3 regions of the Jeotgalibacillus marinus genome follow, and region 2 is predicted to be linked to each of the others. Evidence: a T-box and tRNA genes for the amino acid it is inferred to sense, from the RefSeq annotation. Region 2 holds a T-box; the other regions hold tRNA genes.
The links. The T-box of region 2 lies ahead of argS (arginine--tRNA ligase). A T-box ahead of a tRNA ligase gene usually reads a tRNA of that ligase, here a tRNA-Arg.
Positions count from the first base shown of each region.

Region 1: it has a tRNA-Arg gene. The T-box ahead of argS (arginine--tRNA ligase) is inferred to sense a tRNA for this amino acid. The anticodon was not compared.
Region 3: it has a tRNA-Arg gene. The T-box ahead of argS (arginine--tRNA ligase) is inferred to sense a tRNA for this amino acid. The anticodon was not compared.

Region 1 covers NZ_JBFMIA010000007.1:80,620-91,253, forward strand. The annotation lists gene AB1471_RS09845 (phosphoglycerate kinase) at 1-410, opposite strand, end outside; gene gap (type I glyceraldehyde-3-phosphate dehydrogenase) at 552-1,559, opposite strand; gene AB1471_RS09855 (sugar-binding transcriptional regulator) at 1,607-2,641, opposite strand; gene AB1471_RS09860 (glutaredoxin family protein) at 2,817-3,068, opposite strand; tRNA gene AB1471_RS09865 (tRNA-Arg) at 3,178-3,249, opposite strand; gene clpP (ATP-dependent Clp endopeptidase proteolytic subunit ClpP) at 3,609-4,235, shown strand; gene AB1471_RS09875 (HPr family phosphocarrier protein) at 4,451-4,705, opposite strand; gene whiA (DNA-binding protein WhiA) at 4,785-5,732, opposite strand; gene AB1471_RS09885 (gluconeogenesis factor YvcK family protein) at 5,775-6,749, opposite strand; gene rapZ (RNase adapter RapZ) at 6,746-7,630, opposite strand; gene AB1471_RS09895 (NUDIX hydrolase) at 7,656-8,114, opposite strand; partial or broken gene AB1471_RS09900 (hypothetical protein) at 9,173-9,301, opposite strand; gene AB1471_RS09905 (hypothetical protein) at 9,825-10,064, opposite strand; gene AB1471_RS09910 (hypothetical protein) at 10,267-10,602, opposite strand.
Region 2 covers NZ_JBFMIA010000002.1:199,318-209,951, reverse strand. The annotation lists gene AB1471_RS04020 (ThuA domain-containing protein) at 1-649, opposite strand, end outside; gene AB1471_RS04015 (hypothetical protein) at 671-1,171, opposite strand; gene AB1471_RS04010 (Cof-type HAD-IIB family hydrolase) at 1,365-2,111, shown strand; gene AB1471_RS04005 (aldo/keto reductase) at 2,234-3,061, shown strand; gene AB1471_RS04000 (hypothetical protein) at 3,298-3,771, opposite strand; gene AB1471_RS03995 (VOC family protein) at 4,460-4,831, shown strand; T-box leader at 4,950-5,173, shown strand; gene argS (arginine--tRNA ligase) at 5,220-6,923, shown strand; gene AB1471_RS03985 (hypothetical protein) at 7,124-7,435, shown strand; gene AB1471_RS03980 (aldo/keto reductase) at 7,541-8,530, opposite strand; gene AB1471_RS03975 (SRPBCC family protein) at 8,851-9,312, shown strand; gene AB1471_RS03970 (class I SAM-dependent rRNA methyltransferase) at 9,425-10,609, shown strand.
Region 3 covers NZ_JBFMIA010000001.1:400,041-410,674, forward strand. The annotation lists gene lon (endopeptidase La) at 1-1,195, opposite strand, end outside; gene clpX (ATP-dependent protease ATP-binding subunit ClpX) at 1,396-2,667, opposite strand; gene tig (trigger factor) at 2,924-4,213, opposite strand; gene AB1471_RS02110 (tetratricopeptide repeat protein) at 4,371-5,336, opposite strand; gene AB1471_RS02115 (hypothetical protein) at 5,623-6,111, shown strand; gene AB1471_RS02120 (right-handed parallel beta-helix repeat-containing protein) at 6,285-7,415, opposite strand; gene AB1471_RS02125 (hypothetical protein) at 7,473-7,727, opposite strand; tRNA gene AB1471_RS02130 (tRNA-Arg) at 8,240-8,313, opposite strand; gene AB1471_RS02135 (metallophosphoesterase) at 8,492-8,995, opposite strand; gene AB1471_RS02140 (XTP/dITP diphosphatase) at 9,004-9,600, opposite strand; gene rph (ribonuclease PH) at 9,597-10,358, opposite strand; gene racE (glutamate racemase) at 10,539-10,634, opposite strand, start outside.

The DNA.
Region 1 (10,634 bases), on a different contig from region 2:
AGTTCTGCAAATGCTTTTGCTAACTCTGGATCATTTTTTTCTTCACCAGGGTAAAAACGAACATTTTCAAGAACCAGTACATCGCCTTCATTTAGTTCAGCAACGGCTGCGCGCGCTTTGTCACCATGTGCTTCATCAACCTTTTTCACATCTTTGCCTAAAAGCTCCGCTAAATGATTGGCAACTGGAGTTAAACGCAGCTCTTCAACCACTTCTCCTTTTGGACGGCCAAGATGACTTGCCAAAATGACTTTTGCACCCGCATTTACAAGGTGTTGGATCGTTGGTAAAGCTGCGCGAATTCGGGTATCATCCGACACAGTGCCATCCTTCATTGGAACGTTAAAGTCAACACGGCAAAAAACGCGTTTCCCTTGTAGTTCAATGTCTTTCATGCTTTTTTTGTTCATTGAAAAGGCCTCCTCATGGTAGTTAAGGGTTACTTTGAAAAAAGGGAGGGGGGATCTGTTCCCCTCTCCCCTTTTTCCCCTCTAATTATAGATGATGTACTGATTAAAAACCAAACATTCTATCATTTAATTCGGGTTGGATTATAGTCCTTTTTTAGACATGAAAGCAGCTAAATCTACGCAGCGGTTAGAGTAACCAGTTTCATTGTCATACCATGAAAGTACTTTGACCATATTTCCTTCAAGAACCATTGTTGAAAGACCATCAACGATTGATGAAGAAGTGTTACCATTGTAGTCAGAAGATACAAGTGGCTCATCGCTATATTGAAGAATTCCTTTAAGATCGCCTTCCGCAGCCTCTTTAAGTGCAGCATTTACTTGATCAGCCGTAACTTCTTGATCAAATTCAGCAACAAGGTCAACTAGAGATACGTTAGGTGTTGGTACACGCATTGCCATACCATTCAATTTACCTTCAAGCTCTGGAAGTACTAGAGAAACAGCTTTCGCAGCACCAGTTGATGTTGGAATGATGTTTTCAGCAGCTGCACGAGCACGACGGTAATCTTTGTGTGGCAGGTCAAGAATTTGTTGGTCATTTGTGTATGAGTGAATTGTTGTCATCATACCGCGTTTAAGACCAAAATTATCGTTAAGAACTTTAGCATATGGAGCTAAACAGTTTGTTGTACAAGATGCATTTGATACAACATGGTGATTAGCTGCATCGTATTTATCTTCATTAACACCCATTACAAGAGTGATATCTTCACCAGAAGCTGGTGCAGAAATAATGACTTTCTTCGCTCCGCCTTCAAGGTGTTTCGCAGCGTCTGCACGGCCAGTGAAAATACCTGTAGACTCAATAACAACTTGTACACCTAGCTCTCCCCATGGAAGTTGAGCAGGATCGCGCTCAGCTAGAACTTTGATCTTCTTCCCATCAACAACGATATCTTCGCCGTCAACTGTTACTTCACCATTTAGCGTGCCGTGAACAGTATCATATTTAAGAAGATGAGCAAGCATATTTGCATCAGTAAGGTCGTTTACTGCTACTACCTCTACCTCTGGGTTGTTTAGTGCTGCACGATAAACATTACGTCCAATACGTCCAAATCCGTTAATACCAATTTTAACTGTCATGAATAAGTTCCTCCTTAAGATTGTTTGGGGATGGAAAAAAATTTATTTTAAAAGGGTGTCCCTTTCAAAAGCTCTTTTGCTGCTCCTTCGTCCGTGATAAGTGTCGAAGAAGAATGTGGTGCGCCTTTAAGATATGCTTGTATGGCATTCGCCTTGGATGCTCCCCCCGCGACGGCAAATACATTCGGAGTTGATGCCAAATCTTTTAATTGAAGACCAACCGTTTTCACTTTGTGAACGATTTTTCCATGCACATCAAAATAATAGCCAAACGCTTCTCCTACAGCCTGACCTTCTATAATCTTTTGAAGGTCTTCTTCACTCGTATTGCGTCGCTTGGCCATGGTGGCTGCGTCTCCAATTCCGTGAAGAACGAGGTTTGCAGATGTGATAAGCGCCATGACCTCTTTAATGGATGGCTCCTTCATAATAGAATCGTACACTTCTCGGCTCACCTGATCAGGTACATATAATACACGATGCTTTGCGCCTGACTTTTGTGCCATTGTGGCACAAATTGTGTTCGCCTGATTGTGAACATCTTCTCCAATTCCACCTCTTGCTGGCACAAACAATGTGTCTTTCGAAGCAAAATCGGGTGTGAGTATTCCGGCTACAGCTGCCATCGTCGTGCCGCCTGTTACAGCGATAATAGTATGTTCAACCAAGCATTCCTTCATGCCTTGAATCGTTGCACGACCTAGTTCTTCTTTCACCCAAGGAAAATCGTCACTATTGCCAGGCACGATCATCACACGTTTAACTTGAAGCTTTTCCTTAAGAGACTGCTCCATTACGTTTATACCCGTAACCTCATTCATCATACCTTCAAGGGGTAATAATAATTCAAGTCCTTCACTTGTAAGACTCATGCCAGACGTATCGATATGGAGCAAATCCTGTGACTTTAGAAACTCAACCTCACTTCTTAGTATACGCTCTGTCATGCCCAATGATAGAGCCAGACTCCTTCTTCCCACAGGTTGCAAAAAACGAACGGACCGGAGAATGTGATATTTCCGCTGTAAATCATCGAGCAGGTTCGGCACCAGTCGCTTTTGGATGTCAATAAATGTTGGCATGAAAAAGCTCCTTTACTATGGTGGTATTCGCAAATGAATGGACTACCTTTGATAAGATTGTGAGCTAAATGAATCCATTGGACTAATTACGTCCCTCATAGACAAATTATGTCCCATCCAGACGAAAAAAATACACCTGCTTCGTTTTTTATAATAGCAGTATTTTATAGTGGTTTCAAGAAATAAAGTCAAGCTTTTTTTGCAATCGCTTACTTAATGTCACATACTCTACTTTTCCATATTGGACGACTTCACCATCAATCTCTACCACTGGAATCATCAGTCCATACTTCTCAGTCCAGTCATCTCGATCGTCAATATTTCGTTCATCTATGGTAAATGGAATATCCTCCTGAACAAGAGTAAGTATACGCTTTGCTTCATCACATAACGAACAATTTAAACGCGTGTAAAACACTACTTCCATCTCGCTTCAACCTCCTTGTTTAGATGCTCTTACGATCACCTGATAAAAGAACACATACTTGTATAGAAAGAAAACCTTCAGCTGCGTATGCAGTGAAGGTTTTGTCATACGCCCTCGGAGGGGATCGAACCCCCATTTCAAGAACCGGAATCTTACGTGTTATCCATTACACCACGAGGGCTCGATTGTTAAATAGTTGAACGTGTGGTTTCCTTCAACGAACGAGCTTGCAGAGAGCGTTTATGTATGGCGGGCAGTCGTTTATACTTCATTAAGAACTATTTTCGATTATTTTTATAATACAGTCAGTCATTAACTATTCAACTGATGACGTCTCTACTCACGCAACACACTTAAATATTATAATAGAGGACAACCTCTTATGCAACCTTGATTATTGAAGTAATTTGTAATGGCTCCTACTTGTTAAACATATAGATGAATGGGTATGATGGTACTAACAGGTTCAAGAAAGGGTTAAGCAATCATATATTTTGATCTTTCTTGACCTTCGTTGTATCATACAATACATAAGTCACTATTTTAAGAGAGACAAAGGAGGAACTACACATGAATTTAATCCCAACTGTTATTGAACAAACGAACCGTGGCGAACGCGCGTATGACATCTACTCTCGTCTTCTTAAAGACCGCATCATTATGCTTGGAAGCGGAATTGATGACAATGTCTCTAACTCAATCGTATCTCAACTTCTTTTCCTAGAAGCTGAAAACCCGGAAAAAGATATTTACCTGTATATCAACAGTCCAGGTGGAAGCATCACAGCCGGTATGGCGATTTACGATACAATGCAATTCATTAAGCCAAAAGTACATACAATTTGTATCGGTATGGCTGCATCAATGGGAGCATTCCTACTTGCTGCTGGTGAAAAAGGTCACCGCTACGCACTACCAAATGCTGAAGTAATGATTCACCAACCACTTGGCGGCGCACAAGGTCAAGCAACGGAAATTGATATCGCTGCAAAACGTATCCTTTTCCTTCGCGAGAAACTAAATCAAATTCTTGCTGAACGTACTGGTCAAGATTTCAAAACAATCGAACACGATACAGAGCGAGATAACTTCATGACATCTGAGCGTGCGAAAGATTATGGGCTAATTGACCAAATTATGACACGTCACGACATCACAGAAAAATAATAATGTTCCTATTAAGAAGCCTCGTCAAATTGACGGGGCTTTTGTTTTTTCAACAGGCGGTTCGGACGATGACTATTGATTAGAGTGGGTGCGACTAGTTTCGAAAAACTTACAAGATGATCGAGCCTCCACCCTAACCAAAAAACCACTATATCTCCCTCTTACTACATAACAAAACCCGCCAAGATTGACGGGTTTCCCTACTGTCATCTAAATCAGTTCGCCTCTACAAACGATACAAGCGATTGCAAAGCGGTTTCTTCGTCATTTCCCTCTGTAATCAATGTGAAAGTCGTACCTGCTCCGAGCGCTAAACTCATTAAGCCCATGATACTTTTTGCGTTTACCTTTTTACCGTCTTTTTCGATAAATACGTCTGATTGGAAACGTGTTGCTTCTTGTACAAATAGGGCAGCAGGTCGTGCCTGCAATCCCGTCTTCAAGTTAATTTGTACATTTTGTTGTTTCATCTAACATCCCCCTTTTTCAAATAGACTAGCTATATTTATTTTATACATTAATTCGCATTTTTATTTTGGTTGGAGTGACTTAATTCTCGATCATTTCCCCTTTTCGTAGTTTTTCAGCGATTTGATCAATTTTACGTAGGCGATGATTGATACCCGATTTACTAATGTTGCTTCCTGACACCATTTCGCCAAGTTCTTTTAACGTGACATCTTGGTACGCAACACGTAACTCAGCGATTTCACGAAGTTTCTCTGGCAGAATGCTCAATCCAGCATGTCGTTCAATAAAACGGATGTTCTCTACCTGACGAAGTGCGGCACCAATGGTTTTATTTAAATTGGCAGTTTCACAGTTGACAAGTCGGTTCACTGAATTTCGCATGTCTCGCACGATCCGGACATCTTCAAACCGCAGTAACGCTTGATGTGCACCGATCAAACTGAAAAAACTCGTAATTTTTTCAGCTTCTTTTAAATAAGCAATGAAGCCTTTTTTACGTTCGAGCGTTTTACTGTTTAAGTTGAATGTATTCATAAGCTTTGAAAGAGATTCGTTGTGTTCTTCATACATCGTGAAAATCTCCAAATGATAAGAAGATGTTTCAGGGTTGTTAACAGAGCCACCTGCTAAAAATGCTCCACGTAAATAAGCGCGTTGACAACATTTTTTCCCTAAGACAGATGGGGCAATCTCATGGTTTAGAGAGAAGCCTTCACCTAAAATTTTTAAATCTTCAAGAATTTCTCTTGCACGCTCTACGACACGTACAATATAGACGTTATTTTTCTTCAATCTCATTTTTTTTCGAACGAGAAGCTCAACTTGTATGTTGTAATTTTTTTTAACAAGTGTGTAAATTCTTCTTGCGATCGCTGCGTTTTCGGTTTGGATATTGACGACAAGCAGGCGATTAGAGAAGGAAAGAGATCCATTCATTCGGATAAGGGCTGACAGCTCTGCTTTTGCACAGCAGGCATTTGATTCAATTTGTGTCAGCTCTTTTTTGGTCTCTGATGCAAATGACATCTCTCACACCAACCTTTCCTAAAACTTTCTATATTAAACGAGTTAAAATCGTTTTTCTGCCATTAGCTTAGTGATGATTTTTGCCACGCGATCTGTATCGTGTCGGATGAGGCCATTGTGGTAAGAGATAATTTTATCATATACAACTTGAAGGCCGAGCCCCTGAAGACGATCGACATCAAATTGTACAGGTTCAGCCATTTCTCTATCATAAATGGATTTTAACTCCACTGGAATTTCTTCATTGTTCACTAATACATAATCAACAAATCGTTCCCCCATATGATCGTATAAGGCATCAATATGATCAGCAGCCGTGTAATGGAGCGTTTCACCTGCTTGTGTCATCAAGTTGCAAATATACACTTTAGGTGACTTGCTGTTTAACACAGCTTGACCGATTTCTTTTACGAGTAAATTCGGTAAAATACTCGTGTAAAGGGAACCAGGTCCGATGATAATCATGTCCGCTTCTTGTATGGCTTCGACTGCTTGAGGCAACGCCTTCACGTGTTTAGGTGACAGGAACACTCGACTGATCTTTTTCCCCGAGAACGGGATTTTCGATTCCCCTTTAATAATTGTTCCATCTTCCATTTCAGCTGATAAAAAAAGGCTTTGATTCGCGGATGGTAGTACTTCTCCGCGAACATTTAATACCTTGCTCATTTCCTGTACGCCATGAGCAAAATCTCCCGTAATGGACGTCATCGCCGCGATAATTAGATTTCCTAGTGCATGACCACTCAATTCATTTTTACTGGCAAAACGGTACTGAAACATTTCTTCAATAAGCGGCTCCACATCCGATAAGGCAGCAAGCACGTTTCGAATGTCGCCCGGTGGTGGAATGTTCAAATCCTCTCGAATGCGCCCAGAACTTCCTCCGTCATCTGCTACTGTCACAACGGCGGTTAAGTCAAGAGGATGATTTTTTAAACCTCTTAGAAGGACAGATAAACCTGTCCCGCCTCCGATCACAACCACTTTTCCTTTGGTGTCGTACTTAGTGGTCAACTCGTCTTTCCTTTTCGCTTCTCAATATCACGGTGTGTCACCCGTGTTTGATAGTCTTTTGCAAAGGAACGGGCAATTTCCTCTGTTAGGGCTACTGATCGGTGTTGGCCACCTGTACAACCGATCGCTACCACAAGTTGGCTTTTCCCCTCACGTTTGTATTGGGGTAGCATAAACGCAAGTAAGTCCAATGTTTTCTCTAAAAACTTTTGTGTTTCCGTCCATTTCATCACATACGTTGACACTTCTTCATCCAAACCTGTTTGGGGTCTCATATGCTCAATGTAATGAGGGTTTGGCAGAAATCGGACATCAAAAACTAAATCTGCATCAATCGGAATCCCATGTTTAAAGCCAAATGACATTACATTTACTGTGAATAAGGACTGTTTATTCGCTGAGAATTCAGCTAGAATTTTTTCGCGAAGCTCACGCGGCTTCAATTTTGAGGTATTGTAAATGGTTTGTGAACGTCCTTTTAACTCCTCGAGCAACAAGCGTTCCTGTTTTATGCCATCAAGCGGTAAACCTGCTGGAGCAAGTGGATGGGAGCGGCGTGTTTCCTTATAGCGACGAACGAGCGCTTCATCATCTGCATCTAAATAAAGAATGCGAGGTGTCACATGATCTGATTCAAACTGATCAAGTGCTTTGAAAAGAAAATCGAAAAACTCGCGTCCTCTTAAATCCATCACAAGCGCAACTCGATTCATTTTATTACTAGATTCCTTCATCAATTCCAAAAACTTTGGCATTAACGTTGGCGGCAGGTTGTCCACACAGAAAAAACCAAGATCTTCAAAGCTCTGTACAGCAACGGTTTTTCCCGCTCCCGACATGCCAGTGATGATAACTAATTCAACATCGTTAACTGTCGTCATGAATAAATCCCCCTTGTAACAGTGATTAACTTGGATCCAATCGATACGATAACAAGTCAAAATCAGGTGTATATGTAAATGTTCCATACATTACACCTTGTCCATGAACAACATACTCTAAAATGTGCCGGTCACCTTCTGCCATTTCTAGCGACGGAATTGCTTCTACTGGCTGCCATTTTAAAATCCCTTCAGGTGATTCTTCCATTTCTACACCATCAGCATCTGTAGCTAAAAAAGTGAACATCATCCATTCTGACACAACTTCATTTCCATCTTTAATAATAAATGTGAAAATCCCTTTGATCTCAGGGTTTTTAACATAAATTCCTGTTTCTTCACGGTATTCACGAATACATGCATCTCGAACGGATTCTCCTGGCTCCATTTTGCCACCAGGTGCTACCCACCAATCACGACGTGGCTTTTGGAGTAATAATGCTTGCTGGTCCTTTATATATACGCAATTCGTTATGCGTTGCATCTTATCACCTACTCTATTTCGCTCATTTACTTTATTATACATGCTTTTTTTCCAGCGAACAAATAGAGAGAGACTGAATATAGTTGTATTTTTATTCTCATTGATTGGACTTCATGAATAATATGTGAGGTTCTTAACAAAAAAATGGCATGGACCAAGTCTGTCTGTATTCTTACTGTTCTCAATTAGTATACAACATTAAGCCTGTTATAAAAGCGTTTGTATAAGTTTTTGGCTAAGAAGGTTGCAGAAACAAACCATTCCGTAAAAATTAACTTCTCCCTGTCCCTAAAGTATAATTGTAAATAAAAACCAAGTGGAAAATGCACCTTTATTCAGGTCTTGTCTTTTTGGCCAAAATACCGGAAAATATATTTTCTGATTATTCTATTAAAATTTATGCAACACTAGTGTTATTTTATCAATAAAAGATGAAACGAAACATAATCTATTGAAACACATAAAAAAAGCTCGCCCCGTAGGGTAATCTTCTCTTCGATAGGTTTTAGACAACGGAAAAGCCAGTCATCTCTTGCAATTAGAAAGAGATAGATCAGGCTCTTGAAATAAAAACGCTGAACGTAATGGTTAGTTGTTGGGACTAAACCTGACCAACATTTCTACCATTTTTCTTTAGTCACAAATACGTAACCACCCCTACTGGTTTGGTTGACTTCAGGCAGCTAACGAAAATAAATAAAATAGGTATTGCAAAACAAAGGAGAGTCTAGTATTCATTGATAGTGATAATAGAGAGATATTTGTAAAAGTGTCTGAAACCGTTGATATTAATCTCTTCCTTGGACTTTTTGTGGTATACCCGGGTATACCACAAAAATAGGATGAGCAACGTAACTAAACATTAGCTGCCCTGTAGTGACCCTCTCAAGTGGGCAGGAATTAAAAAGAAAAGTAAGTAGCCTGAGTTCTAGAGTCATAAGGGCTCAGGTTATTTTTTTTCGTATTTTTCATGTTGGGCTGGAAACCGTGATTTTGAAGAAGATAAATAAATGGTTGATGAAACCAGCTATTTTCCCACTATGGATCACACCACTTACCTAAGAAACTGTTGACCTTTTCCAGTGACTTTCGTTGTTTGTACTTACGTGACCGTCAAAGTGAGTAATTGCTGTTTCCTTAACTTCAAAAAATTTCAATTCCATCGCTCGTTGAGTCGGACTGTTGTAATTTGATCCTTGCGTTGATCAAATATCCTCCGTCTCACCATTCCTTGAACAATCTTTTCTTCCTGTGTTGTATCATTTTGTTTTGGCTAACTCTCCATCAAGATACAGGTGAGAAACATTCACGGCATCAGCGAAAGCAACTTTCGGTCTGTCTCGAACAATTAAGGCTAGCAATTAACTCTTATTTGTATATTCTAACGCTCGCTTCATTACCATTTCTGGCTGTTCTATATCTTTTCGAGATGAAATGAATATGGAAATAATGATCCGGATGGTCTATCTGAAGATTGTTAACGCATTTTCCCAATGCAAGGTTTGACAAATGTACGAGGAGTTACTAAATTGGGTTTACTGTACATGCTGCTATCTTATAAGAAGTGAAGGAAGACAATGAAACATGCGAAACTAAGAGGGGAAATCTACTCTCAGTTTGATATTTTTCGTATGTCTCGAAAAACATGACGTATGAAAATTTTTAAAAATCTTTATATCCTACTCGTTTCATAAAGGTGAAATCGTTAACTTACGTTTCAACATTATCATCTGATGTGTCTAAGTCAATAACCATAATTTGGAATGGTAAATTACTTTCAACAAGTAGTTTTTTTTCATCATTTTCACTTGTAACTACGATATTATCAACTACGATAAATCCTGTTAATAATACTCCACCATTTACACCTGAAGACTTCGGAATCTGTGTAGTTTCAATATGGTTATTGACATTGACCTCTTTGATATTAATAGAATATTCTTTAGTCATAATTGAAATCCTCCTCAATAAATGTAATCACACAATAAAAGTATATGTAATAAGTTTATTGAATTTTCACAGAAATATAAAAAAATCTTCTCACTAAAAAGAAGACAGTGTTTAGACTGTCTTTTTACTTAGGGATTTCATTATGCTTCATATAGACTTGTTTCAAAAACCTTCAAACGTTTTTAAATTTGCAACAATTTGATTACCTACATGGTGGTGGCAGTATTTTATCTTTTCTAAATTCTGCAATCACGACTTGAACTGGAAGGATCTTCTCTATATACCATTTTTGATCATCATGGTCTTTTTCACAGTGGCAAAGTTCCTTAGAACATCTTATACTTAAACATTTTTCAAAATCAAACATTTGAGTTAAAGCAAAACCGCTATTAAGTCTAAACTTATCGTCTCCAATGATGACATCCTCGCGAATGCTGTCACAAGGAATAGGTGTACATTCAGAGTGTGAAGTTATCTCAGTTTCACCAAAGAAACAGTCACAAAATTCCCCAAAATGGTCATTCAATTTTTTAGTCAACAATTTTCACTCCTTTTTTTATTATTGTTAAT
Region 2 (10,634 bases):
CCCATTTTACAGCGTTGCCAATGACTTTTTGAATTTGTTTGTTGTAGTAAGTTGGATGCGTTTCGTGTCCTGGCCGGAAGTAGAAAATCTTCCCGTTACCACGTTTGAACGTTGCTCCGCTTCGGAACACTTCTCCACCTTGGAACCAACTTAAGAAAACAAGCTCGTCTGGTGCTGGGATATCAAAGTGTTCTCCGTACATTTCTTCTTCTTCAAGCTCAATGTATTCGTCTATTCCTTCAGCGATTGGATGACTTGGATCGACAACCCATAGACGTTCTTTTTCTTTTGCTTCACGCCATTTTAAATCGCAGCCAGTACCCATTAGCTTTTTGAATATTTTAGAGAAGTGAGCAGAGTGAAGGACGATTAAGCCCATACCATCCCAAACACGTTTTTGAACTCTTTCAACAATCGCATCATCCACTTCTTCGTGAGCGAGGTGCCCCCACCATAGAAGGACGTCGGTATTGTTCAAAACGTCTTCTGTTAAGCCGTGTTCTGGCTCGTCTAATGTGGCCGTTTTTACATCGAAGCCTTGCACGCCTAGTTCAGAAGCTAAAACTTGATGTATTCCGGCAGGATAAATTTTACGAACCTCTTCGTGTTGTTGTTCATGACGATATTCGTTCCATACGGTTACATTCATTCATAGCACTCCTTCTTTGGGTTAGTCAGAGGGTTCGTCCAGCTGCAATTCTTCTTCCTCTTCAGGTGGTAAATCAGCTTGCTGAATTTCGATTGCGTGTTCAATGGATCGTGGGACATCACCTGTCGTCATTCTCATTCTTACAAAAAAGGGGACCAGTTCTTTCATATTATTCACATATTCATCGCCGTCACGTAGAGTTGTATGACCAACTGCTTCCCGTTGTTCATTTAAAAGAACAACCATAGGGGAAGATCCTCGTGCAACGACTTCTTGTTTCTCGCGATTCCATTCTTCAAATTCATACCAAAGATAGAGTTCATTTTCATTGCCACCATAAATTTTGTACGCATCGGTTATTACGCTATCTTCTTCATTTTTCCAAGCGATTTTTTCTTCTAAATAAGAATCAAGCGATGCTGAATCATACTTGGGGAGTAAAAAGAGTAGGTTAAAGACTAAGATTAGCAAACTAAGTATAATCATATATAAACCATATTTCGCTGGTCGCTTTAACCTCATATTGTCCCTCCAAATTAAACGGTGTCTTTACTAATTCGACAAATGGTGATGATTCCCTTCTTAGTGAGTCAAAAATATTCAGATGATGCAACCAACATATTAGAAACTTATCGAAATCGATTTTAGTAAGAAATATCGATATAATAGAAATTGAAATGAACGAAACGAATTTAACGAGGAGGCATCAGGTGGTATGACGAAAACGACTGATATAAAATTGATCGCTTTAGATATGGACGGTACGTTGCTAAAAGACGATCACACCGTGTCAGAACTAAACCGCCAAACGATAAAGCGTGCACAACAAGCGGGAGTGACTGTGATAATAAGTACGGGAAGACCTCTTATACACTGCAAAGAAATGGTCCAATCACTGGCATTGTCATCGTTTTTAATCACCGTAAATGGCAGTGAAATTTGGGATTCAGATTTGAACCTGCTCGAGCGAACGACGATTGATGTAAAACATATCGATCAAATGTATGGAATGGCACTTAAATATGGAACGCATTATTGGTCTTCAACTGTGGGGGGAGTGTGGAATAAGCATAGTTCTTTCCCCGAGAAAACGGACGAACATGAGTGGCTGAAATTTGGCTTTGATATTGAAGATGACAAAGTAAGAGAAACAATTAGAGAAGAATTAGGTCAAAACAAAGCGCTTGAAATCACGAATTCGAGTTTGACAAACATAGAAGTGAATGCTGTAGGAATCAATAAAGCAGTAGCAATTCGTAAAGTTTGTGACCAACTGGGTTTAACGATGGATCAAGTCATGGCGGTAGGGGATAGTCTGAACGACCTCGCGATGATTAAAGAATCGGGATTCGGTATTGCCATGGGAAATGCGCAGCAAAAGGTAAAAGATGCAGCAGATTGGGTGACAGATTCGAACCAAGAAGATGGCGTTGCGAAGGCAATTTTGAAGTATGTTTTTTAACTAAACAAACGTTTGATTAAACTTCTTTCATAGATAAATTACAATGTATTTCAGGTACTAGAAAGGAGAAACTCATGTATACTGAATAAGTACATATTTTTGATTTTGAAAGGAGATGTATTATGCAAACTGTAACATTGAATAATGGACTCAAAATGCCCCAAATCGGATTAGGTGTTTGGCGAGTGGAAGATGGACAAGTTGCAACAGACTCCGTGAAACAAGCGATTGAAGTAGGTTACCGCTCAATCGATACAGCTGCTATTTATAAAAATGAAGCTGGTGTAGGTCAAGGGATTAAAGAATCAGGTGTACCTCGTGAAGAACTTTTCATTACGACAAAAGTTTGGAACTCAGATCAAGGCTTTGATTCAACGATCAAAGCGTTTGATGAAAGCTTAGAGAAACTGGGTCTTGATTATGTTGATCTCTATTTAGTGCATTGGCCAATACCAGCCAAAGATAAATACATAGACACATACAAAGCGATGGAGAAGTTATACGAGGATGGCAAAGTAAAAGCGATAGGCGTATGTAACTTTGAAATCGAACATTTAGAACGCTTAATGGCTGAATGCACAGTGAAGCCTGTTTTAAATCAAATAGAGTGCCACCCGTATCTAGGTCAGCACGAACTAAAAGAATTTTGCGCAAAGAATGGTATTTTCGTTGAATCATGGAGCCCACTTATGCAAGGTGGTGCTGTGCTTGAAGACAAAATTGTGTGTAACATTGCAGAGAAATACGGCAAAGAACCAGCACAAGTCGTCATTCGCTGGCATTTACAAAGCAATGCAATCGTTATTCCAAAGTCAGTGACACCATCACGTATCGCATCAAACTTTGACGTATTCAACTTTGAATTAACAGAAGATGAAATGACTTGCATCAACGACCTAGACCGTAGTGAACGTAAAGGTCCACATCCAAACGACATGAACATAGAATGACACAAGCCAACGGTTCTGATGCAAAAATCATTTAATAGAGACATAGAGACACATGGCTGTTTTAAGGACCGGCCGTTTATGGTACAAAACAACTGATATATGAATCTAATTTCATCTTGGACAGACTTCACCTGTGAGTGAAGTTGTCCTTTTTTTCATATGCATGGGTTCAAATACCATCACTCAATGCCCTTCTGAGTCCACGTATTTACAGCGGCCGAATCGCAATCGCACTCTTAGGATTTTCGAGTAAATCCCTCTTCCTCTAAATAAGAAGAAGCTTCATTATACGTTGGGAAGATTCCATCTAAATTCTTCCCTGCGTAAACACTCCACATCTCTTCTTCTTTTGTGAGAGTAAGCGTTTGTTGGTTGCGGTTTTTCCACGTCTCTTCAACGTGCGGTTCAAAATCAGCTAATTCTTCATACTGCTCAACCGATAATGATTTAATGGATTTTTCAATTAACAAGCGAATATCTTCTTCAGGGAATTCTCGAATGTTGATCATGCCTTTGTCATTCTTTTTGTAGCCTTTTACAAAACCGCCAAATACAAAGCCATTTCCATTCGGATGGAGGTGGTAGACGACCAATGTTTTATCTCTTGTGCTTTCTTCGAAATGGAAATTCACTCGTCCAAGTGACACGTCATTTCGTGTTAATTCTGTATAGGATTCAATAATCGTTAATTTCTCTTCAAATGTAAGCATAAAGCCTCCGGTAAGTGTGTCTTGTTTTCGGCTAAGTATACCATAGATCAACTTAGATAAAATAAATTATTAGAGTGAATATTAAATGGTGAAACGTCCTTTTTTTCATGAACACAGTTGTTGGCTACCACCTCTAGTTTGCCACCACCATCTGATCGCAATTCCATTCTGTTAGCTTAAGATCAAGTTGTTTACATTAAGGAGTATGTATTTTACAATTGTGAGAAAATAGAGAACGTTTTTCATCATATAGAGATCAGTCAGAAAGTTGGAGAAATGTCGCTTGTACTTAGGTCCAGTACTGATTCCTCACGCTTAAATTTAAAAAAGGAGGTAGCTCCCATTAAAGTCATCGCCTCTCACGGATATGTGACAGTAACACGAAAAATTCATTGGGAAGAACAACTTATTATTGAGAATAATCATGATTTATTGTTATACGATCATTGTATTTCCGATCAAACACGTCAGTTTTTTCTCTCGGAAATATTAGATATATCATATAAGGCCAGTGCTAATAGTTATGGATGGCTTTATATTCATACAGTTAAAGGGCTCTTTCCATACAAAGTGAAAGAACATCCCAAGCTTTTTATCGAAAAATATCGAGAATTAAAATAGTTTTTCGGTATAATATTTGACATTTTTTGGGTGTTTCGAGATTATGTAGGGGAAGGGGGAATGAGGTATGAGTTTTTCTTTTAGAGGGATTGACCATGTACAATTAGTTTCACCTAAAGGCAAAGAAGATGAAGCAAGAAGGTTTTATACAGGGGTATTAGGTCTTGAAGAAATTCCGAAGCCAGAAAACCTACGTCATAGAGGCGGCTGTTGGTTTATATGTGGTCCGCAAGAAATTCATATTGGCGCATTAGAACCATTTGTTGCACCAAAAAAAGCACATCCAGGTTTCGTCGTTGAAGGTTTACAAAACTTGCGTCAAAAACTAGAGGAAGCTTCGTTTTTGATCGAAGAAGAAGAACCGATTACTGGAAGAGATCGAATGTTTTTAAAAGATCCATTCGGGAATCGACTAGAATTCATTGAATTTCATAAGTAATTAAATTCAACGCTGTCGTCTACTTTTTTACTGGCTGGGTGATATCTTCAATGGAAATCGTTGAAGTAAGTGTTGCACGGTGAGGGATACATCCGTATAATAAGTAAAAATTATAAATTTTAAATCGATGAACGAGAGAGTAGACTTTAGGAGATGCTGAAGCGAGTTGGGGATGGTGTAAGCCCGGCGCAGAACTAATGTTGAAACGCACTCGTGAGGTGTGATGCTGAACATGAGTAGGCATCAACGGATAAAGCGTCCGTTATTCGCTTGAGTTGGAGTGCACCTTTATGGGGTGAGTTCAATTGGAGTGGTACCGCGGATAAAGCATTCGTCTCCTGCATTTTTTGCAGGCGACGAATGCTTTTTTGTATTTATACAAGGAGGAATGAAGATGAAGAGAGACATCGCTCAAACGCTAAATGAGTTATTAAGCAACAAGTTTTCAACAATCGAAATTGAAAAAATGATAGAAAAACCAAAACATGTTGATCATGGAGATTTGGCATTTCCGTGTTTTCGGTTTGCTCGTGAATTCAAACAGTCCCCAGCCGACATAGCTAGAGATTTAGGTGGAGCTTTTGTATGTGAAGGTGTCCATAAAGTGAATGTTGTTGGTGGATACATTAATTTCTATCTTGATATACCAATATTGGCCGCAAAAGTCATGTCAGATATCACTACTCAAGGTTCTCATTTTGGAGAAAAACAGGTGGGACAAGGGAAAGCTGTCACGATTGATTTATCTTCGCCTAATATTGCAAAACCGTTTTCCATGGGGCACTTGAGATCAACAGTAATCGGGAATGCTCTTGCTAATATCGTTGAAAAAGTAGGTTATAAGTCAATTCGTATCAACCATATTGGTGATTGGGGTACACAATTTGGCAAGCTTATTACCGCCTATAAAAAATGGGGGGATGAAGAGAAAGTTAAAACTTCACCCATTGTTGAATTGCATAAATTATATGTTCATTTTCATGAACAAGCTGAATTGGATCCTTCATTAAATGATGAAGCCCGTTTATGGTTTAAACGTTTGGAGGAGGGTGATGCGGAAGCAGCTAAACTGTGGGAGTGGTTCCGAGAGGTCTCTCTTCATGCTTTTTCACTCGTTTATGAACTGATGGGCATCTCGTTTGACTCATTCAACGGAGAAGCATTTTATAATGATAAAATGTCAGCTGTGATCGACATGCTTGAGCGGGCAAATTTGTTGGAGGAATCTGATGGTGCAATGGTTGTACGACTTGATGAGGAAGGGCTCCCGCCATGTTTGATTAAGAAAAGAGACGGAGCTACTCTTTATGCAACACGAGATTTAGCAGCTGCCTACTACCGTTACGAGAACTATTCATTCGCAAAATCTTTATATGTAGTGGGCAACGAGCAATCGCTTCATTTTAAACAACTAGCGGCTGTTTTGAAGAAGTTAGATGTTCCATGGGCGAATGATCTTGTCCACATTCCATTTGGTATGATGTTGAAAGACGGCAAGAAAATGTCGACACGCAAAGGGAAAGTCGTTTTGTTAGAGGAGGTACTTGCTCAATCAGTTAAAATTGCACAAGCTGCTATCGAAGAAAAAAATCCAACTCTCGCAAAAAAAGATCTTGTGGCAAAAAAAGTAGGTGTAGGGGCTGTATTGTTTCATGATTTAAAAGTGTTTCGTCAAAATGATGTTCATTTTTCACTTGAAGATATGCTGAGGTTTGAAGGGGAGACAGGACCATATGTCCAATATGCGCATGCAAGAGCGTGCTCAATTCTTCGTAAAGCTAAAATGGACATGCAACATGGATGGTCAACTACTTATGAAACATTTGGTGAAGAAGAACGACCGCTCATAATCCAACTGCATGCATTTGAAGACACCATTTCAGAAGCAGTAAAAGAATGGGATCCATCTAAAGTTGCCAAATACGTAGTAGAACTATGCCAACACTTCAACCACTACTACGCACATGTCAACTTTCTGCAAAACGCAAATGAACAAGAAAAACAACAACGCCTAACACTTATATATAGCACGACCATTGTTATAAAAGAAAGCCTGCGATTATTGGGCATTGATGCTCCTGAAGAGATGTAGCAATTACTTTCGTTCGCTGAAGGGGACTGTGGACTGTAGCGAGCGAAAGTGCTTCAACCCCCATCTACATAAGCATTTCGGTGTTCGTTGGAGACAGAAATGGTTATGATGGAAAGAGCAATATACATTTTCGGCAGAGAGGGTTCAGGAGGTTATCCTTTTTGCTGTGAGAAAATGAAAAACTGAAAGGGAAATGTCGGATGAAGAATCGTAAAGCAGCGATGCTGTTGTGGGCTAGTCATGTGTTCTATTGTTTATTTTTACCTGTGTGGTTTATTTTCTTTGGCCTGTCAATGAGGATGTTCGATGATCCTAAGCTAGAAGGGAACATACTTGCAATTGTTCTGAAGTACGTGATTGGTGCGTATCCATTTGTTGTGATCGCGGTAATTGTAGTGACCTGGCTATCCTATCAAAAAGAGATATGGAAAAAAATGATTTTAGTCAATGCGCTTCCAATAGTATGGATTGGTCCAATCTTGCTTCTATTTTTGTTTGCTAATTTTATTTAAGGCAGTTTTCTAAGTTGAGGAAGCACTCATCTTTTCAGTTTGGGCAGAGTAGCTTATATAACTGAATTAAAACAAGCACAGAATTCTCTGCGCTTGTTTTAATGATTATTTTTTCGGAGATTTTTCGACAATTTCCCAGGAAATACGTGAAATCTCTTCAAGCTCATCGCGTGATAATTCAAAATTCATTGCTCCGATATTTTCTTCTGCATGATGAGGTTTTGAGGCGCCAGGAATCGCAAAAACTGTTTCACCGTGGTATGAAATTATCCAGTTGAGTGCGATTTGACTTGCGCTCACCTCATATTTTTTTGCCAATTCTTCAAGTTTTAAAATAAGTGGATACGATTTTGCCAATCCGTTAGGTTTAAAGCGCCCTAAATATTTTCTCATGCCACTTTTTTGAACAAGTGATGGATCGTTATGAAATTTCCCGCTGAGAATCCCTTGTTCAAGAGGTGAGTAGGCTATAAGAGAAATGCCAAGCTCTTTTGCTGCGTCAAGAACTCCGTTTTTTTCAATTCTTCGATCTAATAAGCTGTACCTCACTTGATTGGATGTTAAGTTGAGCCCATATTCCTGAAGTCTTGCATGTGCTTTTCTCATGGCAACCTCACTGAAATTACTTACACCTACGTAGTTGATTTTCTTTTCCTCAACTAGCTTGACCATTTGATCCATCTCTTTCTCAACGGAAGAAAAGGAGTGTGGTTGATGAACTTGGTATAAATCGATTGGACGATGATTTAACTTTTCTTGTCGTGTACCAATAGTGTTTGTAATGGAAGAGGAAGAACGGAAAAGTGGCCACCATTTAGTCGCGATATGTGCATCTTCAGGTGAAATGTTCAGTTCGTCTAACATGGCAGCAAGTGTTTCTTCAGATTGTCCTTTACCATAAACTTCAGCTGTATCAAACCAATTAATGCCTCCATCTAATGAAGTCTGTATGATTTCCTTGACTGTGCTATCCTCCATTGTAGCCCAATATCGTCCAACAATTCCTGTACCATTGCTGAACTGCCAGCACCCGAGACCTAGTGGTGAAAGTTTAAGGTCAGTTTGTCCAATCGCTCTTTTGTTGATTTTGCTCATTCTCTAATCCTCCCTAATATGTGTAGTGTGTAATGAGTAGCATACTATGTTCGTTCGGAAAATAACAATTTAATGCAATAAGTACGTGGGAATTTTCAATAGAATACGAGAAGCAAAGTTATCCACATATTATACACAATGAAAAAAGCTACCTTCCTATGCAAGTTGATTTCAAACTTTGATTCATTCTTAGGATAGAAATCTAATTACTATTTAATCTATTCATTTTTTTAGTATTGATGTACATATATGAATGGGCTTATCTTAACCCTATAATAGGTATATAGATATTTAATTATTACAAGCGGGGGGCATGATCAATGGGAGCACTTAATCAAACGATGGTCATCGACAGACCAATTGAGACCGTTTTTGCAATGGCAACCGATATGGAAAGGTCGCCACTAATCATGGATCAGGTCGAGCAGGTAGAAAAATTAACGAATGGTCCAGTTGCAGAAGGAACAAAATATCAAGAGGTTCGCAATCTAGGTGGGCGGCGGGTCCAATCAACTCTAGAGGTTATTGAATTTGTACCCGCAGAATCGTATGCCGTTTCAAGTGAACAAAACGGAGTGAGAATTGAATTTCGTTATACATTCAAACCTCAAGGAGAATCAACGTACGTAACCTTTGATGGGACGATTCAAACGAGTGGCTTTATACGCCGTTTATTTAAAGGGATGGTTGTGCGCATGATTTCCAAGGAAGAACTGTTCCATTTACAAAAATTAAAAAAGTATATTGAAAAAGAGGAAACAACGAAAGATAAAGCATTGTAAAGGAATTATTTTATAGGAAATTTGTGTGAGATCAACTGGTCAGTTATGATGGGGGTATTGCATAAAGGTCTTATCTAATAAGATCAACCCATGCTGTTGAGGAGAGATCATATTGAGCACGATTAAAATTAAGAACAAATTTAAAAATAAAGTAGCAAACGGTTTTCCGCTATTAACAAAAGAGATGCTTGTTAATCAAGATCAGTTGAAGCAGGAAGGTGATATTCTTGTTGCGGTTGATGAGCGAAATCAATTTATTGCGAAAGGATTTCAAGGAAATCAAAATAAAGGAATTGGCTGGCTTTTAACATGGGATTCGAGTGAAGAAGTGGATCAGCGATTATTTTCAAATCGATTACGTGCTGCGCTTGGGCGTAGAAAGAGCTGGTTTACGAAAACCAATACGACTGCTTTTCGTGTGTTTAACGGTGAAGGGGATGGTATTGGTGGGCTGACAATTGATTATTTTGATGGTCATTATTTATTCACGTGGTATAGCGAGGGGATTTACCTTTTCCGCGATGAAATTTTAGCTGCTTTTGAAGAGCTTTCTTCGTATAAAAGTATTTATGAAAAAAAGCGTTTTGATACGAAAGGGAAATATTTGGCTGATGATGACTTTGTACGTGGAGAACGTCCATCATTTCCATTAATCATCAAAGAAAATGGAGTGAATTTTTCTATCTATCTAAATGATGGAGCGATGGTTGGGGTGTTTCTTGACCAACGTGATGTTAGGCGTGCAATTCGTGATCGTTTTGCTGATGGAAAATCAGTCCTTAACCTGTTTTCTTATACAGGTGCATTTTCGGTTTTTGCATCTTTAGGTGGAGCGGTTAAAACGACAAGTGTCGATTTAGCAAATCGAAGCGTGGCAAAGACAATTGAACAATTTAGCATGAATGGGATCGACTATGAAGCACAAGACATTCTCGTTCGTGATGTGTTCCGTTATTTTGATTATGCGGTTAAAAATAATGTAAAGTTTGATCTTGTCGTCATGGACCCGCCAAGCTTTGCGCGTTCGAAAAAACATACTTTCAGTGCGGCAAAAGATTATAAAAATTTAATGAAGCAAGCGATTGATGTGACAGAAGATAAAGGAATGATTGTTGCTTCCACAAATGCAGCTTCATTTAACATGAAAAAATTCCAACGTTTCATAGATGAAGCGTTTAAAGAAAAAGGAATTCGCTATGAAATCCTTGAGACGTATTCACTACCTGAGGACTTCATGATCTCGTCTTCTTTTCCTGAAGGAGATTATCTGAAAGTTGTTTTTGTGAAAAAGAAATAGCTGTTCCACAATGTCATTCACCACC
Region 3 (10,634 bases), on a different contig from region 2:
CCCCTACATAGGTTCTACGGTGACCTCGTATTTCTGATTCATCACGAACACCACCTAGCGAAACACGTACGAACTTACGTCCAATAGATTCTGCGATGGAACGTGCCAAACTTGTTTTACCGACACCCGGAGGACCTGCTAAACATAAAATTGGCCCTTTGAGTGATTGAGTTAGTTGCTGCACAGCTAAGTATTCAATCACGCGTTCTTTCACTGTCTCGAGTCCATAATGATCACGGTTTAAGATTTTTTCCGCTCTTTTAATATCTAAATCATCATCAGTTGCTGTTGTCCAAGGAACAGTAATTAACCACTCTAAATAATTGCGAATAACAGAGCTTTCCGCTGATGTAGAAGGGACTTTCTCGTAACGATCGAGTTCTTTCATGGCAATTTCCAAAATAGATTCTGGCATTCCGACCGCTTTAATTCGTTCGGATAAATCAGTGATTTCGCCAGTTTTTCCATCTTTATCACCAAGCTCTTTTTGGATCGCTTTCATTTGCTCACGAAGATAATATTCTTTTTGCGTACGTTCCATTGATTTTTTTACGCGCTGTCCTATTTTTTTCTCAAGGCTTAGTACTTCTTTTTCATTGTTAATGGTTTCAATGACTTGTATTAAGCGTTGCTTGATGTCTGTTGTATTTAAAATTTCTTGCTTTAATTTAATCTTTAATGGCAAATGAGATGCCACAATATCCGCAAGACGACCTGGTTCTTCTATGTCCGTTACGGTATTTAACGTTTCATTTGAAACTTTTTTAGATAATGAAATGTATTGTTCAAAATAATCGGTAAGCGTTCTCATCAGCGCTTCAAGCTCTGGACTTTTGGTTGGTTGGTCTGGTAAAGATTCAATCTCAACTTTGTAAAAAGAATCACCCTCAACGAAGGATGTCATTTTTGCTCGCTCTAACCCTTCAACAAGTACTCGGATCGTACCATTTGGCAATTTGAGCATTTGCTTAACCTTCGTCAATGTTCCAACAGAATATAAATCTTCCTGTTCTGGTTGATCGACCGTCATATCTTTTTGTGTAGAAAGAAAAATAAGGTGTTCTTCCATCATTGCTTGTTCAAGTGCTTGAACAGAGCGATCACGACCAACATCTAAATGCAATACCATTGTTGGATACACTAACAACCCCCTTAGTGGGAGGAGTGGTACGGTATATTTGTTTTTCTCTTCCATAAAACGACACCTCCATTGCATTCAAGCTCGAACGCATTCGTCAAGCTAACTTACTACACGAATGTAAACCATTCGGTCAAATTACTAAGATGTAGTTACTGTACCCTTTTCCGCTATCCTACATCCATTATCCTGCTCATAATGTCAAAAAAAGCTGACTCGATAGATGGTCTAACGAGTCAGCTTCTTCATTTCCTCTGTTAAGCGGATGTTTTTTGTTCATCGGTTGGGCCAATTTTCGTACCGTCTTCTAACACGAGAACTGGACGTTCGTTACGTTCAACCGTCTCTTGCGTGATGATACATTTTTTAATATCATCACGTGATGGTAAATCAAACATCACATCTAGCATAATGCTTTCGATAATTGAACGAAGACCACGTGCACCAGTTTTTCGCTCAATGGCATTACGAGAAATTTCAAGAAGAGCGCCTTCTTCAAATTCAAGGTCGACATCATCTAATTCAAGCATTTTTTTGTATTGCTTAACTAATGCATTTTTAGGTTCAGTCAAAATTGATACAAGTGCTTCTTCGTCAAGCTGCTCAAGTGTAGCTGTAACAGGAAGACGTCCGATAAATTCTGGAATCAGCCCAAATTTCAATAAGTCTTCTGGTACAAGCTTCGCAAGCAATTCTCTTTCTTTCACGTCTGCTTGGTTCGGGTCAGAACCAAAGCCAATCACTTTTTGTCCTAGGCGACGCTTCACGATTTGTTCCACTCCGTCAAACGCCCCGCCACAAATGAACAGGATATTCGTTGTATCAATTTGAATAAATTCTTGATGTGGGTGCTTACGACCACCTTGAGGCGGCACACTCGCTGTTGTTCCTTCAAGAATTTTTAACAATGCTTGTTGAACACCTTCACCTGAAACATCACGAGTAATCGATGGGTTTTCAGATTTACGTGCCACTTTATCAATTTCATCAATGTAGATAATACCTTTTTCAGCACGTTCTACATCATAATCTGCTGATTGAATGAGCTTTAATAAAATGTTTTCAACATCTTCCCCAACATAACCCGCTTCTGTTAATGAAGTCGCATCTGCTATTGCAAATGGTACGTTCAAAATACGCGCTAATGTCTGAGCCAGAAGTGTTTTCCCCGATCCAGTTGGTCCAATTAAGCAAATATTACTTTTTGAAAGTTCAACATCATCGATCTTGCTGTTCGAGTTGATTCGCTTATAATGGTTATATACCGCAACTGATAAGGACTTTTTCGCACGTTCCTGACCAATAACGTACTCATCCAAAATATTTAGAATTTCTTTTGGTTTTGGAACGTCTTTAAATTCAACTTCTTCTTCTGTACCAAGTTCTTCTTCCACAATTTCTGTGCAAAGCTCGATACACTCGTCACAAATATATACACCAGGTCCAGCGACTAGTTTACGAACTTGTTCCTGGGTCTTACCACAAAAAGAACACTTTAATTGTCCTTTCTCATCATTAAATTTAAACATTACTTTCACCCCTTATTTCAAACTCACATCATACGTGTGATGCACGATTGTGGCAAATATTATGCTCAAATCGAACAAAAAACTACCACTGAATGTCTTTGATACGAATTGTAACACAGCAAATCCACAGGCGGAAGAAACACGGATTGAGCAGTACGCTAGTCACTTTTTCGGCAGTATGTACTATGTATGTACTTCTTTCAGGTAGAAAACAAGGCACGAATGGATTTCGCGCCTTGAACTCCCTTACTTACTATTATGCAACAGGCTTGCTATTTTCCACAAGAAAATCAATTGCTTTTTTGATACGTAAATCATTTCCAAGAACTTCCGTCGATCCGCCAAGGGCTGCTTTGATTTGATCAACTGACATGTTGAATTGTTCAGTCATACTGTTAAGCTCATTTTCAACATCTTCATCTGTAACTGTGATGTTTTCAACTTCTGCAATTGCCTCAAGCGTTAGGTTTGTGCGAACACGCTTTCCTGCATCTTCTTTCATTTGTCCACGAAGAGCTGCCTCATCTTGACCGCTAAACTGGAAGTAAAGCTCTAAGTTCATCCCTTGCGATGATAAACGTTGCTCGAATTCTTGAAGCATACGGTCAACTTCAGTTGTTACCATTGCTTCTGGAACATCAATTTCAGCGTTTGTTGATGCTTGCTCAAGAAGTGAATCGCGAAGTGTGCTTTCCGCTTCCGCTTTCTTTTGTTCCTCAAGACGAGTTTTTGTTTTTTCTTTTAGTTCAGCAAGTGTTTCCACTTCTTCATCTGCATCTTTCGCAAATTCATCATCAAGCTCAGGAAGCTCCTTCACTTTGATTTCGTGGATTTTCACTTTGAATACTGCAGGTTTACCAGCAAGTTCTTCTGCATGGTACTCTTCAGGGAATGAAACCTCAACTTCTTTTTCATCGCCAATTGAAAGACCAACTAGTTGCTCTTCAAAGCCTGGGATGAATGACCCTGAGCCAATTTCCAATGTGTAATTCTCTGCTTGGCCACCCTCAAATGCTTCACCATCAACAAAGCCTTCGAAATCAAGTGTCACTGTGTTGCCATTACCTACAGAACCTTCTTCTTTAACAACAAGCTCAGCTTGACGCTCTTGAAGAGTTGCAAGTTCGTTTGTAACGTCCTCATCAGTAACTTCTGTATCTAGTTTTTCCACTTCTAAGCCTTTGTATTCACCTAATTTTACTTCAGGTTTTACTGTCACTTTTGCAGTGAAAATAAGTTCTTTTCCTTTTTCCATTTGCTCTACATCAATTTCAGGACGATCAACTGGTAAGATCCCAGCTTCATCAATTGCACCTGAATACGCTTCTGGAAGAATAAGATCGATCGCGTCTTGATAAAGAGATTCCACTCCAAAACGCTTTTCAAACATTTGGCGAGGCATTTTTCCTTTACGGAATCCAGGGACGTTAATTTTTTTAACGACCTTTTTAAATGCATCATCTAGTCCTTGCTTTACAGTGTCAGCGTCGACTTCTACAGTCAAGACACCAACATTCCCTTCTTGCTTTTCCCATTTTACTGACATATTCAATTCCCTCCAACACATCTATAGTAATATTTAATGGTTTCACGCTAAGTAGCGATGAAGACGTTGATTCTATGATTTTAGGTATCACGAATCCCATTATGCAACCATTTTATTATAACATAGGTTAACTTTCTTTCAACAGCTATACATTACATCATATCATTGAGACATTTTCAAGTATTTCGATTTCTTTAACAATGCCATTCTTTTCTTTTTCGCTCCATTCAATCGCTTCTCCCATATAGCTCTTTGCTAATTGTAGATAAGCTTCGCCAATGACTTTCACGTCTATTTCATCCCATGAAAATGGGTACAACAAAAAAATATGACGTCTTATCAGATCGATTGCAAGTTCGGAAAGAGTCGGATCCACTTGTCCCCCTTCTTTTTGAATCACCTCAGCGACCTCTCTGAATTTTTCGGATTCAAACGGATCAACTAATTGAGCTGGATTCACAACTTCTCTGTGCGTCCATTTCTCGATCGTTACCGTGTCCTGTACCCCTTGCTCGCGAAGAACATTTAACACCATTGTTTTAATAAAGGGATGAGTGTTTTTATCTTGTATGGAGTCTATTAACGATTGCTTGAATGGGTGTACATTTTGTTTCGCTAAATTAGCCACTTGGATCATTTGTTGTTCTAATTTTTCCCCTAACGAAAATGATTGTGTAGGTTGACCTTCGTCTTGCTGCTCATGGCGTTTACTCATTGCTAAAAGGTGTTCAAAGTGAGCCTGTTTATCAGCAGAAATAATTTGCTCGTCAATCACTGTTTCGATCGTTGTGATGATTTGATCATGTTCCTTCAGCTGAAGTAAATTTAATATGTACAGCTCTAGCATTTCCTCATAGTCTCCAAGCCCTTCGAATAGCAAACGCTCACAGATGGTTTTTGACTGCTCCCACTGGCGATCTTCATACAATGCAACAGCAAGGGAAGTTCCTGTAACCGGATCCTCACCGTCAAGCGCGTAGGCTTCTACTAGTAGTTCAATTGCTTCTTTGTGGAGCTGTGATTGCAGCTTTGCAAGCCCTTTTTCTACAAGTCGGTCCTTTAATCCAGGAAACGGAATGACCTTTTGATCTCGTTTTATGTGTTTGTCAGGACGCTTTGTCACCAACATAACCACCCTTCCGCTTTTAATACGTGACCCTGAGTTTAGCATTGTTACTCCTTAAATTCCAAATTAAAAATCCATTCCCACCCTTTCATAAAGTGATACGAACAGCTTTTTTTGCTTGATTCAGTTCCGCATTACACCTATTTGACCTTCTGTTAAAACGCGTAGGCACCTAAGCTCAATACTTTTCTGACATGCATAACGTGTTTTTGATGCTCATATAGATCATATACGCCTTAACATGTATGAAAAAATATCGGATGAAAGAAAGAAGGGGTGTATCATGAAAAACATTGCGGTATGTTGCTTAGCTTCAGCTTTGGCCATTTTTGCACTTTTTTTATTCCCTATAGGACTAGGAAAGATTGCAACAGGAGTTTTTTCTGTTTCCGTTGTGGTGGGCACTAGTCCAGCCTTAATAGCTACTACATTAATAGTTGCGGATATTGTACTTGTTCTGATAGTTATTTCAGTCTTTGTGATTGCACTTTTATTGATTAAGAGGCACACTGATTTATGCCTTGAAAAGCCTGAAAAATTAGGACTATGTTGTTTAGCATCAGCTTTAGCTATATTCACCTTATTTTTATTCCCAATCGGACTATCCATCTTACTTGACAGTGGTGTTCGGGCACTTGGTCAAATAGACGCCAACCTTTCAGTTTTAGTAAATTCAATCACTTTACTAACCATCATCATTATTTCTCTTCTTATTGTCTTATTCACTTTCATCATTTCTGTTCTGTTATTAAGAAAAAAGAGTACGCATTGAGGGAAATAAAAACACCAAAGAAGTGGACATTTTTCTCCAATTCGTTCATTTGAAACTCAGAAAACACATTCTTACTCATACGGGTTTTCACTTAGAACATATAGAAAACCCGAATAAGGACACTTTTTTATAGTGTCCATTATTTGGGTTTTCGTTCAGGGGACATAGTCTGATCAATTACAAATATTAGGTTTGTTACTATTATCACATTTATTCCCTTTGAAATTGTTTGTATCACCATCAAAGATATCGTCATCCACATTACCGAATGCACGGTTAAAGAAAACATCATTCCCGGTAGAATCTGCCGAAAAGAGAATACCTTCAGCCCCATTCACATTAACGGTATTTCCTTTATACAAGTTTCCGTCTGAATCTTCTGTCTTTATACCTTCATTCTCACTAAGAGTAACGGTATTCCCTTTAAACGTGTTGCCGTTTGAATCCTCTAAGCTAAATCCTTCACGATTCTGAGTAAGGGTATTCCTTATAAAGGTGTTACTATTTGAATCTTCTATTTGGATACCTTCAGCCGCACCAAGAGTAACGGTATTCCCTTTAAACACGTTGGTGTTTGAATTATCTTCCAATTGGATACTTTCAGAAGTATTCTCATTAAGGGTATTCCCTTTAAACACGTTGTTTTCTGCAGTTATTAACTTTATACCTTCACGATTCCCAGTAACGATATTCTTTTTCAACATGTTGCTATTTGAATCCTCTAATTGAATACCTTCATCCTCATTAAGAGCAACGGTATTCCCCTCAAACTTGTTGGTGTCTGAATCAGTTAATTTAATACCTTCAGATTCATTATTAGTAACGCTATTCTTTTTAAACACGTTACTATCTGAACCCTCTATGTTAATGGCTTCTTCAGAAGTAAGAGTAACGGTATTCCCTTTAAACATGGTGGTGTCTGAGTCCACTAAGCTAATACCCTGATCATAGTTTTGAATAATAAAATTCTGTACTAACACGCCAGACTGTCCATCAATATCTATGCCTATACCTGATCCTGCCCCATCTAGTATAGGTTCCACTTTCGTCCCAATCAGCTTGATGTCATCTTTATCAATAATGACGTTCTCCAGATAAGGACTACCACTGGCTTTTACTAATATGATATCTCCTGGTTCTGCCACATCGACTGCATCTTGAATCGTGGGTTTATCATCCGGCACCACAATGGTTTTTTCATTTAAAAAAATGATCCCTGCCACAATGACGACACCAACAAGGAGCACCCCAACAAACGTGAGAAGTATAGCCGTCAGTAAAAATTTTTCTTTGGACGTTTTCAACCCTTCACCTCCCTACAATTCGAAAGAATAGTCATACACTACCTTCCAACAGTATTTTCAGCAGTGATGCTTTTTATCTTTCAAACATTTGCATACAAACTTCGCAATAAGAGCGAGTGTAATCGTCGCAAAAATAATCCCGATAATAAGCACGACAATCGCGGAGATGACAACCGCAGCAGTCCATATTTCCCCGAATCCTAATACCAACAATGCGGCGGCGATAATAATGGCGTTCGATAACGCCAACCAACAAAGGGCCGTGCCAACTCCTAGACATGCACAACAATCTTTTTCTTCTTTAACCGTCATAGTTCTTCACCTCATTTTTAATTTTTACTAACACTTACACTTTATGAGAGCAGGCACAAATATGTTCTAAATGATCATACCCATCCCCCCAGAATGGTCCCCCCTGATCTCTAAAATGTTTAACCAAATTGCGGTTGGATCCCGCACGCTTTTCAGAGTTGAATTTACGACCAACCACCGATGAAAAAGTGCGGAGTTTTTTCACAAAAAATAACGCAACCTCGAAAGGCTACGTTACAAACGTTACTTCTTTTTAAACAGGCGATGAATCGGCGGATATTTCGTGTGCCGCTTTAGCTTTGCGCGTTTATGAAGCGGTGGTCTTTTATATCCGCCGTTGGGCGTCTTTCGTTGATCGATCCCTTCCGTTTTGCCATCGGTTTCCTTGAAGTTCAACGCTGTCTAAAAAACGCGTATCGGTGCGTTCCACGTCCATACGAAAAACGCCATGTTTCCGCATTGTCACCGTAAAGGTAACAAAACGCAAACATGGCGTAACTTAATTCGGTTAGCGTCCCAGGAGAGATTCGAACTCCCGACCGACGCCTTAGAAGGGCGTTGCTCTATCCAGCTGAGCTACTGGGACAAGAAATTATGTAATGTATGTATTGTTTGTAAGACAATTATTATTATAATAGTAGAATAACATAAAGTCAACGTTTTTTTATAAATTAGTTGGACATGCGCGAATTCCACGCCTGATTGAATGAAAACGTACGTAGGTTGTCCGCGCATGTGAGAATCCGTTAATGTCTTCTGTTCAATTAAATAGATCCATTCCAAGAGGTGATTTCTTCATGTTTGTCATCATAAAAACACACGTCAACGTTCGAGTCGATGCGTTCCACAATTGCGTATGTAGCTTCTTTTCTACCACGAGGTAATAAAATGCTTCCTGGATTCACAAACAATCGATTTTCGATCACTTCTGCACCTAATGTGTGTGAATGCCCAAAGAAAATAAGATCCGCACCTACCTCGGCTGCTTTGTAATAAATTCGATCAAGCGAAGATTTTATTCCATAAAGATGACCATGTGTCATAAAAACAGTCGTCCCTAAAACCTTCACTACTTTATCATCAGGATAGCTAGAATCGAAATCGCAGTTTCCCCGTACTTTTATAAAGCCATCCATTTCATCTGAATTAAAAGGAAGCTCAGAGTCACCACAATGAAACATAGCGTCTACTTTCCCTTCATATCTCTTTTTTACACCTACGATTCTTTCGGTATCTCCATGGTTATCACTGATTACTAATACTTTCACCGAATCCCTCATTTCGTAAGAGTAGGAAGTAGTTCTGCAAGCTTTATTATCGCTTTTCCTCTGTGGCTGATTGCGCCTTTTTGTCGTTGAGTCATTTGAGCAAGCGTGCATTGCTTGTCTTCAACCCAAAACACAGGGTCATAGCCGAATCCACCGTCGCCCATTCGTTCAGTCGTAATGTTCCCTTCACACTCTCCTGTAAACGTGACAGTTTCTTTATTTGGGCGTGCAACAGCTAAAGTACAATGAAAGCGAGCAGTTCTGGCAGACTTCTTTACACCCTGTAGGTACTTTAACACTTTATCGATATTCGCCTCGTCATTCTTCTCTTCACCTGCGTAGCGAGCAGAATACACGCCTGGTTCACCACCAAGGGCATCTACAATCAAACCACTATCATCTGCAATCGTCATAACGTTGTATTGCTTAGCAATCGTTTCTGCTTTTAGCTTCGCATTTTCTTCAAATGTTGTTCCGGTTTCGTTCACATCAGGTGCATCAGGATAATCAAGGAGCGTTTTCACTGAATAGCCCAGCGGTGAAAAAAGTGTTTCAAATTCTTTCGCTTTTCCTTGGTTGCTTGTTGCAATGAGCACTTGCTTCATGATGATTTTACCTCATCAATTGTTGGGATAAGATTTGCTATCTCACCTAAAGCACTTTGCTGTTTTTGCATAATCAGTTTCATTCCTTGATCTGCAATAGCAAGCATGTCCAGCAATTGTTTGTGTGAAAATGTTGCTTCTTCTCCTGTTCCTTGCAACTCTACAAATTCTCCATTGCCAGTCATGACCATGTTCATATCAACCATTGCAGTGCTATCTTCAGCATAATTCAGATCTAAAATCACTCCATGTTCTTCACTTATCCCAACAGATGTCGCTGCTAAAAAATCGATAATCGGAAATTTCGTCAACGATTTTTCTTTCATTAGTTTAGCAATTGCAAGCGTCATTGCAACAAATGCGCCTGTGATGGATGCTGTTCTTGTTCCGCCATCTGCTTGAATCACATCACAATCAATCCAAACAGTTCGTTCACCTAATGCAGGCAAGTCAACAACCGAGCGTAGTGATCGTCCAATCAAGCGCTGAATCTCCATTGTGCGGCCTTGCACTTTTCCTTTTGTTGATTCACGGATGGTTCGTTGACCTGTCGCACGCGGAAGCATTGAATATTCTGCGGTAATCCACCCTTTACCCTGTCCTCTCATAAATGGCGGTACTCGTTCATCTATACTTGCAGTACATATCACTTTTGTATCCCCAACCGTGATCAACACGGAGCCTTCTGGGTGTTTTAAATAATCTTTTTCAATTGTCATATGGCGAAGCTCTGAAGCTTGTCGTCCATCTACGCGCATCGAAATATCCTCCTTTAACCGCTCTACTATTATGAAGAAGAAGCGGGATCCCTTTTACACAAATTCTTTATTAGTATAACAAACTCTGTAAGGTCTGAAACATATGTACTTGAATTTCATCCATCGGGAAGAGCCACGCCCTTCTATGGCGTGGCTCATTCAATGAAAAAAACCGAGGAATTAGCCCCTCGGCAGTCGGATCGTGTCTATACATAGCGCTTTGTTTTGCAACCATTCCATAGCAACTTGTCCAAAAATAGTTGGTGAGCCTGTTGT